DNA from 2 places in the Hydrogenophaga sp. ANAO-22 genome. Region 2 is predicted to be linked to the other one. Evidence: predicted binding sites of a transcription regulator. Region 2 holds the regulator's gene; the other holds the start of a gene.

Region 1 (6,574 bases), 2.6 Mb from region 2:
GCGCTCACCGGACGGTGAGGACAGTGAGGCTTGCAGACCCGACGTGCCGGTGGGCAGTGGGCTGTTCGCTGGCTTCGAAGAGGGCGTGGTGTGATCGTCCCAGGTCAACATAGAGGTTTCCAATGTTCGGATTATGAAAGTGTGTGCATGAAATGCAAAGTGATCAGGCGAGATGCGCACATTTTGTGTTGCGGTGTTGCATCGAATTGCATTCGAGGGACACCGCAACACGTGCGCGCATGACGGCCGAAATCACTGGCACGCTTCGCAACCCGGGTCGTCGATGGCGCAGAACTTGATGTCGGTGGCGGACTCCACGTCGGTGATGTCCGCGGGTGCCGCAGCCGGAGCGGAGGCCGCGGCGGCGCTGGCGTTGCCGACGGAAACGGCGTTGAGCTGACCGGTGCGGCCGGTGGATTTTTCGATCTGCGTGGCCGAGGTCGTGCGCAGGTAGTAGGTGGTCTTGAGACCGCGCAGCCAGGCGAGCTTGTAGGTGTCGTCGAGCTTCTTGCCCGAGGCGCCGGCCATGTAGATGTTCAGGCTCTGCGCCTGGTCGATCCACTTCTGGCGGCGGGCGGCGGCTTCCACCAGCCACAGCGGTTCGACTTCGAAGGCGGTGGCGTACAGCGCCTTCACGTCCTGCGGCACGCGGTCGATCGGGCGCAGCGAGCCATCGAAGTGCTTGAGGTCCATGACCATCACGTCGTCCCACAGGCCCAGGCGCTTGAGGTCTTTCACCAGGTAGCTGTTGATGACGGTGAACTCGCCGGACAGGTTGGACTTGACCGAGAGGTTGCCGAAGCAAGGCTCGATGGAGGCGTCCACGCCGATGATGTTGGAGATGGTCGCGGTCGGCGCGATGGCCACGCAGTTGGAGTTGCGCATGCCGTCGGCCGCGATCTTCTGGCGCAGGGCGTCCCAGTCCAGGCTGCTGGAGCGGTCCACGTCCACATAACCGCCGCGCTCGCGCGCCAGCAGGTCCAGGGTGTCGGGCGGCAGGATGCCCTTGTCCCACAGCGAGCCGCGATAGCTGGCGTAGCGGCCGCGCTCGCGGGCGAGCTCGGTCGAGGCCCAGTAGGCGTAGTAGCAGACGGCTTCCATCGAGCGGTCGGCGAAGTCCACCGCTTCGTTGGAGGCGTAGGGAATGCGCAGTTCGTACAGCGCATCCTGGAAGCCCATGACGCCCAGGCCCACCGGGCGGTGGCGCATGTTGGAGTCGCGCGCCTTCTTCACCGCGTAGTAGTTGATGTCGATCACGTTGTCGAGCATGCGCATGGCGGTCTTGATGGTCGCCTGCAGCTTGGCGTGGTCCAGCACCTTGGCGCCGTCGTCACCGCGCTTGACGTGGTTGAGCAGGTTGACCGAACCGAGGTTGCACACGGCGGTTTCGGTGTCGCTGGTGTTGAGCGTGATCTCGGTGCACAGGTTGGAGCTGTGGACCACGCCGGCGTGCTGCTGCGGGCTGCGCACGTTGCAGGCGTCCTTGAAGGTGATCCAGGGGTGGCCGGTCTCGAACAGCATCGAGAGCATCTTGCGCCACAGGTCGCTGGCGGGCACCTTGCGGTACGGCTTGATTTCGCCGCGCGCGGCCTTCTCTTCATAGGCCAGGTAGGCCTTTTCGAAGTCGGCGCCGAACAGGTCGTGCAGGTCGGGCACGCTGTTGGGCGAGAACAGGCTCCATTCGCCCTTTTCCATCACGCGCTTCATGAACAGGTCGGGAATCCAGTTCGCCGTGTTCATGTCGTGCGTGCGGCGGCGGTCGTCACCGGTGTTCTTGCGCAGCTCCAGGAATTCCTCGATGTCCAGGTGCCAGGTTTCCAGGTAGGTGCAGACCGCGCCCTTGCGCTTGCCGCCCTGGTTGACGGCCACGGCGGTGTCGTTCACCACCTTGAGGAAGGGCACGACGCCTTGCGATTCGCCGTTGGTGCCCTTGATGTGGGAGCCCAGGGCGCGCACGCGCGTCCAGTCGTTGCCCAGGCCGCCGGCGAATTTGGAGAGCAGCGCGTTTTCCTTGATCGACTCGTAGATGCCGTCGAGGTCGTCGGGCACGGTGGTCAGGTAGCAGCTGGAGAGCTGCGAGCGCAGCGTGCCGCTGTTGAACAGCGTGGGCGTGGACGACATGAAGTCGAACGAGGACAGCACCTCGTAGAACTCGATGGCGCGGGCTTCGCGGTCAATCTCGTTGAGCGACAGGCCCATGGCCACGCGCATGAAGAAGGACTGCGGCAGCTCGATGCGCGTCTTGCGCACGTGCAGGAAGTAGCGGTCGTACAGCGTCTGCAGGCCGAGGTAGTCGAACTGCAGGTCGCGCTCGGGCTTGAGCGCGGCGCCCAGGCGGGCCAGGTCGAACTGCAGCAGTTTTTCGTCGAGCAGGTCGTTGTCCACGCCCTTCTTGATGAAGAGCGGGAAGTTCTCGGCGTAGCGCGCGCCCATTTCGGCGGCGGGCACTTCCTCGCCCATCACTTCCTTGACGATGGTGTGCAGCAGCAGGCGGGCGGTGGCGTAGGTGTAGTCGGGATCTTTTTCGATCAGCGTGCGCGCGGCCAGGATGGAGGCCTTGTAGACCTCTTCCATGGGCACGCCGTCGTACAGGTTGCGCTTGGTCTCGGCGACGATGGGGTCGGCCTTGACGTCCTTGCCCAGGCCGCTGCAGGCGGCGGCGATCAGGCCTTGCAGGCGCTGCAGGTCCAGCGGCACGCGCTCGCCGCCGTCGAGCACGTGCAGCACGGGCTCGGCCGGGTGCGCCACTTCGGCCAGGTGCGCGCGTTCCTGCGTGCGGCGTTCGCGGTAGAGCACGTAGGCGCGGGCGACTTCGTGGTGGCCGCTGCGCATCAGGCCGAGTTCGACCTGGTCCTGCACGTCTTCAATGTGGAAGGTGCCGCCACCCGGGCGCGAGCGCATCAGGGCGCGGGCCACGTTCTGCGTCAGCTCGTCCACCGTCTCGCGCACGCTGGCCGATGCGGCGCCCTGGGTGCCGTGCACCGCCAGGAAGGCCTTCATCATGGCGACGGCGATCTTGCTGGGCTCGAACGGCACGACGGCGCCGTTGCGGCGGATGATCTGGTAGTTGGCGAAAACCGAGCTGCTCGCGGCCAGCGAAGCCGCGGCCGGGGTACCGGCGGTGGGCTTCAGCGAGGCGGGGGACGGGGTGGTGATGGGAGAAGCGGTCAGCATTGGTTCCTCTTTCATTTGTTGTTGGGTGAACTGCATCGGGGGCGCGGTGTCCGATGGCAGGTTGGTGGCTTGGGTGCCGGTATCAACGCAGGCCGCAGGGGGTGGACGCGGTCGTCTGAAGGGCATTGTTCAGGCGACGGCCATACTGGGCGGGGTAGGGTTCGGGACTCACAAGGCAACACTATATCTGGTGTGCATGTCCCGTTCAAGCCACTACGGGTAGTGTTTACGAGAAAAAGCGGTCGTTAGACACGGCGCATTTTTCGTCAGACAAAAAATGCTGGTTCACATCCCCGCGCCCTGTGCGAATGATCGCTGGCGATTGGGCGGTTTGCTTGAATCCCGGTGGGCAACACCAATGCCGGCGGGGGCTTTGACGCGATTTGTCTTGGCTGGCCGCGCCGTTGCACGGCCGGTGAGAACGGGGCGTTTTTGGCGTCGCCCTGGCTCAGTCGCCAGCGACGCTGTGACCGAGTGTGTCTTGTGGGAAACACGCTTCGGGCCAGTGAAGGTCGGCGCGCAGGCGCGACCAGTCGAAACCCGGTCCGGGGTCCTGCTTGCGTCCGGGCGCGATGTGCTCATGGCCCGCCACATGGCGCACCGGATAACGTTGCACCAGTCGGGTGCACAGCCGCGCCAGGGCGGTGTACTGCGCGGCCTCGAAACGGTCGCCCTCCAGCCCCTCGAGTTCGATGCCGATGGAATCGTCGTTGCAGTTGTCGCGGCCGCGCCAGCACGATGCGCCCGCATGCCACGCGCGCGCATCGGCGTCGACAAACTGCACCACTTCGCCGTCGCGGCGCACGAAGAAATGCGACGACACCTCCATGCCCCGGATCTGCTCGAAGTACGGGTGGGCGCTCCAGTCCAGCTGGTTGGTGAAGAGCTGTTCCACCTCCGGGCCGCCGTACACGCCCGGGGGCAGGCTGATGGAGTGGATGACGATCAGGTCGATCTGTGCACCGTCGGGACGCGGGCCGAAGTTGGGCGACGGGCTGTGGCGCGCCGTGCGCAGCCAGCCGCCTTGCCAGGGATCATCGCGCTCGGCGGAATCAGGCCGTGGTGGTGTCGTCATCGTCCGACGGCATGGCGATGCCCAGCCGCTGGATGCGGTAGCGCATCTGGCGCAGGTTCAGGCCCAGGCGGGCCGCGGCCGCGGTGCGGTTGAAGTCGCATTCGCGCAGCGCCTTGAGCAGCACCTGGCGCTCCTGTTCGTCCAGGTAGGTCTGCAGGTCGGCGGGAATCTCTTCGGGCGGGCGGGTCATGGGTGCGCCGAGGCCATCGGCGGGCGCGAGCTGGTCGGGCTGGGTGGGCACTTCGGTCTCGTCGGCCTCGCCGAAGTCGTCCGGTTCGAGCACCTCGCCGCTGCTCAGGGCCAGGGCGCGCTGCAACAGGTTCTCGAGCTCGCGCACATTGCCCGGCAGTTCGCGCGACTGCAGCCAGGCCAGGGCGCGGGCCGACACCCTGGGCACGTTTTGCCCGGATTCGGCGCACAGCCGCGCCAGCAGAGCCTCCACCAGCAGAGGCAGGTCTTCGCGCCGTTCCCGCAGCGCAGGCGAGCGCAGGCCGATGACGTTGAGGCGGTAGAACAGGTCCTGGCGGAACTGGCCCGACTGCACGAGCGCGTTGAGGTCGCGGTGGGTGGCGCTCACCAGCCGCACGTCGACGGCTTCTTCCTGCACGCCGCCAAGCGCGCGCACGCGGCGCTCCTGGATCACGCGCAGCAGCTTGGCCTGCATGGCCAGGGGCAGGTCGCCGATTTCATCGAGGAACAAGGTGCCGCCCCGCGCCGCCTGGAAGTAGCCTTCGCGGTCGGTGGTGGCGCCGGTGTAGGCGCCCTTGCGCGCGCCGAAGAATTCGGCCTCGATCAGGTTTTCCGGGATCGCGCCGCAGTTGACCGCCACGAACGGCCCGCCGCTGCGGTGGCTGCAGTCGTGCACCGCGCGCGCCACCAGTTCCTTGCCCGTGCCGGACTCGCCCAGGATGAGCACCGGCGCCATGCTGGAGGCCACCTTCTCGATGCGCGACTTGATCTGCGCGATGCTGGGCGAGGCGCCCACGATGCGGCGCAGCGATTGCGCGCCACTGGAGGTGGCGGCTGGTTTTCTGAGGGCGTCGCCCGCGCCGCTGGCGTTGGGCGCGGGCGCCGTCGCGCCGTTGGCCATGGCGGCCGGGGACCCGCGCTGGCTTTGCAGCGCCGCCGTCACCGCGCTGCGCAGCTGTTTGAGGTCCACCGGTTTGGTGAGGTAGTCGAAGGCGCCGGCCTTGAGCGACTCCACCGCGTTTTCTGCCGATCCGTACGCGGTGATGACGATGCATTTTTCAGGCCGCTGGGCGTCCGCGAGTTCGCGCAGCAGGTCCAGGCCCAGGCCGTCGGGCAGGCGCATGTCGGAGATCAGCACGTCGAAGCGCTGCTGGGCGAGCCATTCGCGCGCCTGGGTGATGTCCGGCGCGGCCACCACCGCATGGCCTTCGCGCAGCAGGGTGAGCTCGTACAGCGTGCGCAGATCGGGTTCGTCGTCGACGACCAGCACGGAGGCGGAGGAGGGGGCGGTGGCCATTGGCGTCGTGTTCAGCGGGTCGCCAGGGGGGTGTCACCCGAGAGCGGGTGGCCTTGGTGCTCGGCGCGCGTGGCCACCGAATCGCCCATCGGGTACGACAGGCTTTGCTGTGTCGGCTCGCGAGTGGGCGCCGCGCTGGCGGCGGGGATCAGCGCATAGAACTCGTTGCCCTCGCGCTGGTCCAGGCGCGTGCGGCGGTAGGCGATCTGGGCGCCGTAGCGCTCGCAGAGTTCGCGGCAGATGTACAGGCCCAGGCCGCTGGAGCGGCTCTCGGAGGAGAAGAAGGGCTCGAACAGGTGGCGCATCACGCTGGCTTCGAGTGCCTGGCCGTCGCTCCACACCGAGAGGCGAACATGCTCGCTGCCACTGGGCTGGGTGATCAGGCGGATCGAGGAGGGTTTGCCGCTGGCGTGGCGCAGGGCGTTGTCCAGCAGGTTGATGAGCAGGCGGCGCAGGTGCTCCGGGTCGAAGCCCACATGGGCCGCAGGCGCGTGGGCATGCACGCCCAGGATGCGCTCAGCCTTGCTCTGGCGCACCCACTCGTGCGCGATCTGCCGAACGGTCTGGTCCAGTGGCAGGGAGGGCGCCGAGGTCGTGTCCTGGCTGGGCTGCGCGCGCGCCACGTTGAGGATGTCGTCGACGATGCGCGAGAGCCGTTGGGCGTTCTGCTCGATCATGCGGGTCAGCCGCTTCTGGGCCGGTGCCTGCACCTCTTCATCGAGCAGCGCATTGGCCTGCGTGATGGCCGAGAGCGGGTTGCGGATCTCGTGCGCCACTGCGGCGGACATGCGGCCCATCGAAGCCAGTTTCTCGGTGCGCACGCGCGCCTCGACCTCGCG
Region 2 (6,574 bases):
GTAGGCTTAAATCGATTCATAAACATTGACTCGATATTAATAAGCCCATAGGATGCGCCAGCTTTGCCCGCCGAAGGGTAAACCCGAACCGCTGCCACCCAGGCTAACTCGACCGCTCCACCCTCTGGATCGGGCCGTCGATGGCGACCAATCCAGTCGACCCAGCTCCCACGAGCGAGGCCGGCGCAGAAAGGAGCGATGACATGACCGCGCAAGACGCAACGCCACCCAAGAGCACCTCAGGTGCCGTGGCATCCTTCAAAACCGCTGTTGGCGACGCCTACCAGGGCTTCTTCGACATCACCCACAACAGCCTGGCCCTGCTGGGCACCCTGGCGGCCGTGGCACTGATCACCCTGAGTGCCCGTGCAGATCTGCGCGCCAGCGCAGAAGAGCAACTGCTCGGCTGGCTGCTGGAGCGCCAGGAAGCCGCCAGCGCCGACGCCGTGTACGCCGCCGAGCCCACCGCGATCGACCGCGTGACAGCCGCTCAGCCCGGCGACCTGCCCAAGCAGCAGGCCAATGTGACCTACTGGCTCAGCCGCAAGTACCGCGTGGCGCCGGAACCCCTGAGCGTGCTGGTGGCGGAGGCCTTCGAGGTGGGGGAAAAGGCCAAGCTCGATCCCACGCTGATCCTGGCCGTGATGGCGATCGAGTCCCGCTTCAACCCGTTTGCGCAGAGCCCAGTGGGCGCTCAGGGCCTGATGCAGGTGCTGACCCGCGTTCACACCGACAAGTACAACGACTTCGGCGGACAATTGGCCGCATTCGACCCGGTGTCCAATCTTCGTGTGGGCGCGCGCGTGTTGCAGGACGCGGTCAAGCGCGCCGGCTCGGTCGAAGGTGGTTTGCGCCTGTACGTCGGTGCGGTCACCACGGACGGCAGTTGGTACATCGACAAGGTGATGGCCGAGCACATGCGGATCCAGAGCGTGGCGCTGGGCAAGCCGATGCAGCGCTATGTGCCCCAGGCACGCCCGACCACGGTGGTGGCACCCGCTGCCCCGGCCCCGGTGGCCGCCCCGGCAGCCGAAATCGAGGCCGAGGGCCCGGCCGCGCCGAACGCCCTCCCCCCTGGCGCGCCGCTCACCCGTTCCTGACCTCGCCAACCGGCCTCTCGGCCTCGGCTAAACTAGCCGGGTACGCAACTGGCGATAGGCGCGCGCCCCGACACATCTCTGTCGGCGGCTGCCGCTGACGTGGCCCCCCTGCCCGATCTGTGATCGTCTTCAGGGACAACCACTGGGAAGCGTGCCGCCCGACCTCAAGGGGTTCGGGTGTTCAGCCGTTCGCCTGGGCAGCCCTTGTCACCGCGCAAGGTTCCACGTCTTGAAGGACTGCCATGTACGACCGCAACATCCTCATCCAGCAAACCGACCCCGAGCTGTTTGCCGCCATCCAGGCCGAGAACGCCCGCCAGGAACACCACATTGAGCTGATCGCCAGCGAGAACTACGCCTCGCCGGCCGTGATGGCCGCACAAGGCACGCAACTCACGAACAAGTACGCCGAGGGCTATCCCGGCAAGCGCTACTACGGTGGCTGCGAGTACGTGGACGTGGCCGAGCAGCTCGCACTCGACCGCGTCAAACAGCTCTTCGGTGCCGAAGCCGCCAACGTGCAGCCGCACTGCGGCGCCTCCGCCAACGAAGCCGTCTTTCTGGCCTTCCTCAAGCCCGGCGACACCATCATGGGCATGAGTCTGGCCGAAGGCGGCCACCTCACCCATGGCATGGCACTCAACATGAGCGGCAAGTGGTTCAACGTGGTGTCCTACGGTCTCAACGACAAGGAAGAGATCGATTACGACGCCATGGAGCGCAAGGCGCACGAGACCAAGCCCAAGCTGATCATCGCGGGCGCCTCGGCCTACAGCCTGCGCATCGACTTCGAGCGCTTCGCCAAGGTGGCCAAGGACGTCGGCGCCATCTTCATGGTGGACATGGCCCACTACGCCGGCCTGATCGCCGCGGGTGTCTACCCCAACCCGGTGCCCCACGCCGACGTGGTGACCTCCACCACCCACAAGAGCCTGCGCGGCCCCCGCGGCGGCATCATCCTGATGAAGGCCCAACACGAAAAGGCCCTCAACAGCGCGATCTTCCCGGGCCTGCAGGGTGGTCCGCTGATGCACGTGATCGCGGCCAAGGCCGTAGCGTTCAAGGAAGCGCTTTCACCCGATTTCACCGCCTACCAACAACAAGTGCTGACAAATGCCAGCATCGTCGCCGAAACACTGACTTCGCGCGGCCTGCGCATCGTCAGCGGCCGCACCGAGAGCCACGTGATGCTGGTCGATCTGCGTGCCAAGGGCATCACCGGCAAGGAAGCCGAAGCGGTGCTGGGCAGCGCGCACATGACGATCAACAAGAACGCGATCCCCAACGACCCGGAAAAGCCCATGGTCACCAGCGGCGTGCGCATTGGCACGCCGGCGATGACCACCCGCGGCTTCAAGGACGACGAAGCGCGGCTGACCGCCAACCTGATTGCCGACGTGCTCGACAATCCACGCGACCCGGCCAACATCGATGCCGTGCGCGCCAAGGTCAACGCCCTGACCGCCCGCTTCCCGGTCTACAAGTGATGTTCTCAGGCCGTACAACGGGAGTGCCCTCCGCATGAAATGCCCGTTCTGCGGCCATCTTGAAACCCAGGTGGTCGAAACCCGCGTCTCGGAAGACGCGGATTTCATCCGACGCCGCCGCCAGTGTGGCCACTGCGAGAAGCGGTTCACCACCTACGAACGGCCGGAAGTGAGCTTCCCGGCCGTCGTCAAGAAGGACGGCCGCCGGGTGGACTACGTGCCGGCCAAGTTGCGGGCCTCGTTCGCGCTGGCCCTGCGCAAGCGGCCGGTCAGCACCGAACAGGTCGACGCGGCCATCGAGCGCATCGAGGAAAAGCTGCTGAACCTGGGTGCCCGCGAAGTGCCCGCCGCCCGACTGGGCGAGATGGTGATGCGGGAACTGAAGAAGCTCGACAAGGTGGCTTACATCCGCTTCGCCAGCGTGTACCGGAGCTTCGAGGATATCGACGAATTCAGGGCTCTGGTGGACGAAGTCCGGCGCTGAAAGTGCCCGACCTCACGGGGCAGAAATACCCCCGTTCCGCCCGTCGGGCCATTCACTAGCCCGGTCGGCCCAGCCCGGACTCTGCGACTTCCATCGATAGAGTAAGCATATGTACATTGCTGCGGCGCCCCAGAGAGCCACGCCTGCCCCCCTGCGGGCGGAAGGCGGCTTCACGATCATCGAGTTGATGGTCGTGGTCGCGCTCATCGCCATTCTGGCGGGCCTTGCAGCACCCAGCTTCACCGACATGTTTCGCCGATTCCGGGTGGACTCGGTGCGAGAAACATTCACCTCTTCCGTGACACTTGCCCGGGAAGAGGCCATTCGGCTGGGCACGCCCGTGGTCATCCGTCGCATCACGGGCTGTGGCCTGGCCCTGGCGAACAACCAGGACTGGAGTTGCGGCTGGCAAGTGTTCGCCGACCTCGACGGCAACAACGCCATGAACGGAGCGGAAACCCCCACCCAGGAGGTGTCCTTGACACCCAATGTCACGGTCCGAAAAGGCAACAACACCAACCCCGAATTCATCGTGATCAACCGGTTTGGTCAGGTCACGCAGGTGGATCAGCGGTTCGAGGTTTTCCCGACGGGCATGGCGGCGGCCAATGGCCAGTTGATCTGCTTCACGGCGGGCACCCGCTTGCGCACGGTCAAGAACGCCTCCGCCTGCCCCTGACGACGGCCGAACCATGCAATTCGCACGATGAACAACAAGGCATCCTCCCAACGCGGCGTCAGCTTGATCGAAGCCCTGGTCGCCCTTCTGGTGCTCGCCCTCGGCATCATGGGCATGGCGGGCATCCAGACCCGAACGCTGGTCGAGTCCCGCACCACGAACTCCCGCGCCCTCGCACTGCAGATGGCGGACGATCTGCTGGATCGCATGCAAGCCAACTCGGCCCTCCGGATCAATCCCCCCGCCGTCAGCCCCTATCTGGCGGCATGGGGCGCACTCGCGGCTGCGCCGGTTAACTGTTTCGCCGCCGGCTGCAATGGCGCCCAGCTGGCGGCCTTCGACCTCGTCCAATGGAAAGCCTCTCTGGCCCGGGTGCTGCCGGGTGGCGACGCCCGGGTGTTTCGGTCCAACACAGACGCCACCCAGTTTGGCATCCTGATCGGCTGGACCGAGACTCAGGCGAAGAACCAGGGGGAAGCGGCTGGCGCCCAGGCCACCTTGTTCACCGATGCCGTTGCCATCCGCGACGCCGCCAATGCGGTGGGGACGGGTGTGGCGGGCGTCGCCTGTCCGGCAGGGCTTATCTGCCACTTGGTCTACATCCGGCCATGAGGAAACACGGCATGGCTGTTTCACCCCGTCCCCCTTCGTGTCGTGCACGCGGTCGCCAATCGGGCGTCAGCTTGATGGAACTGCTGATCGGCATCAGCATTGGCTTGCTGGTGGTGGTGGCCGCCATCGGCAGCCTGGTGTATACCCGCACGTCAACCATCGCGGTGGGCGACAGTTCGCGACTGCAGCAGGATGCGTCCAACGCATTCCGCACGCTGGGTCACCACATCCGCCAGAGTGGTGCGCGCCGCATCATCAACCCCACGGTAGGCGATACCAACGTGGCGTTCAACGATGCCTACCTGGGCTTTGGCGCGAACCCCAACACCGGTGCGCCGCTGGTGCTGCAAGGCACCGAAGGAGCCGACAACGCGCCCGACACCTTGCAGGTCAGCTACGACACAGATCCCGTGCTGCAAAGCATGGATTGCCTGGGTGCGCCGACGCTGGTGGCCAACAACATCTCCAGCACCTTCTCGGTGGTCGGCAACGAACTGCGCTGCCTGGGTTCCGGCTCGGCCACCCCTTTCGCGCTGCTCCAGGGCGTGGAGGATTTTCAGGTTCTGTATGGTTTCAGGATCACCGATGACAGCTTCCAGTACCGGACGGCAGCGGCGATCAATGTCATGGTTCCCGCGCCTTGGGAGCAGGTGGAAACCGTTCAGGTGTGCCTGCGCCTTGTGGGTGAAATGAGCAACAACCCGGGCGCGGACATGACGGGATGCAATGGGGAAAACGTCGTCAACGACGGGCGCATCCGCCGTGTCTTTTTCCGCGTCTTCAAGGTCCGCAATCAAGGCATATGAAACACCATTCGTCTCCATCGCGGCAACACCCGCAGCGGGGCATCTCGCTCATCGTGGTGATGGTGATGCTGCTGCTCGGAACCATCGTGGTGCTGAGCAGCACGCGCCTGGGCTGGCTCAATGAGCGCTTGGTGGGCGGCGAGAGCGACTACCAGCGGGCATTCGCCGCGGCTGAAGCGCTGGTCCGCGATGCGGAGCGCGACATCCGGGGGCTGCGGATCGACAACGTCACGCCCTGCAACATCACGGCGGGTTTTCTCGGATGCCGCAACTTTGCGGGCAACCAGCCCTATTTCCCTCAGGACGACGACGATCTGGATCTGCTTCAACCACGCCTGGCCACTGGCGCCAACGGCTGCCTCCAGGGCATTTGCCTCCCGGCCACGGTGACGACCCTGAACGCAGCCAACTGGACCACCAATCTGGCCGCAATGACCGCCACGGTCGGCAATGCCTCCGTGGCCGCGCGGTACGGGGAGTTCACGGGCGCCGACCCGGCCGCCGCAGGCAACCCCCTGCTGTCGTGGTCGCGCCCCGGTGTGGCTCCGGTCGTTGCGCCGCGTGCGTGGTATTGGGTGGAGGTATTCAGGTACACGCCAGGGGCTGGTGTCATCACGGCCGCAGGCAACGTACCCATCCCGGACATGAAGCACCCCTTCGTGTACCGCATCACGGCTTTTGCCCAGGGCATGAAGCCCGGCACGCGGGTCTGGTTGCGTTCCATCTTCGTGCCCCGGCCACAAAACCAGATCAAATGATTTTCAGTGAGGTCACCATGACGCTGCGTCCCCCACCTTGGTTCTCCTGCACTGCCGTGGCGCTGGCATGTCTGCACGGTCCCCTGAGTGCCGCCCAGCTCAATCTGACCCAATCCCCGCCCGGCGCCGGCCGTGAACCTTCGCCCAACATCATCGTGTCGGTCGACGATTCCGGCAGCATGGGCGCGACAGGCATCGCGACCCTGAAATCTGCCTTGCAGCAGACCTTTGCGGAAACCAACGTGCCGGACGACCGGATCCGCCTGGCCTGGCAATCCATGAACCGCTGCCGCAGCATTCCCAACAACAGCTCGGACTGTGGCAACCTGAACGGCATGCGCCCGCTGATGGGCACGCACCGCACCAACTTCATGACTTGGGTGGGCTCGCTGACGCCCAGCGGCGGCACCCCATCCCACTTGATGATCGACGAGGCGGGCAAGTACCTGAGTCGCACCGATCTCGGCATCAACAGCCCCTGGGCGGCCAACCCCGGAACGCAGGAAACGCCGCTGCTCTCGTGCCGGAAATCGTTCCACATCTTCATGTCCGATGGCGGATGGAACAGTGCCGCCACCACCACCACCAATCAGGTGGACACGTCGGGATCGAACGGCCAGCGCATCACCCGTGGTGGCAACGCCGACA

The links. The regulator NrdR, encoded in region 2, represses ribonucleotide reductase genes. The targets are predictions, from matches to a motif close to CACNANATNTNGTG.
Region 1: ABSY19_RS18855 (ribonucleoside-diphosphate reductase subunit alpha) is a predicted target of NrdR. The motif match lies at 3,354-3,367, and genes of this name have one in related genera.

What each region holds. Positions count from the first base shown of each region.
Region 1 is NZ_CP159956.1:3,919,994-3,926,567, forward strand. Features, by position in the region: gene ABSY19_RS18850 (ribonucleotide-diphosphate reductase subunit beta) at 1-111, opposite strand, end outside; gene ABSY19_RS18855 (ribonucleoside-diphosphate reductase subunit alpha) at 253-3,174, opposite strand; gene ampD (1,6-anhydro-N-acetylmuramyl-L-alanine amidase AmpD) at 3,623-4,249, opposite strand; gene ABSY19_RS18865 (sigma-54-dependent transcriptional regulator) at 4,227-5,735, opposite strand; gene ABSY19_RS18870 (sensor histidine kinase) at 5,747-6,574, opposite strand, start outside.
Region 2 is NZ_CP159956.1:624,228-630,801, forward strand. Features, by position in the region: gene ABSY19_RS02795 (transglycosylase SLT domain-containing protein) at 204-1,100, shown strand; ZMP/ZTP riboswitch at 1,135-1,306, shown strand; gene glyA (serine hydroxymethyltransferase) at 1,343-2,587, shown strand; gene nrdR (transcriptional regulator NrdR) at 2,622-3,071, shown strand; gene ABSY19_RS02810 (GspH/FimT family pseudopilin) at 3,181-3,750, shown strand; gene pilV (type IV pilus modification protein PilV) at 3,778-4,362, shown strand; gene ABSY19_RS02820 (PilW family protein) at 4,437-5,168, shown strand; gene ABSY19_RS02825 (PilX N-terminal domain-containing pilus assembly protein) at 5,165-5,926, shown strand; gene ABSY19_RS02830 (pilus assembly protein) at 5,923-6,574, shown strand, end outside.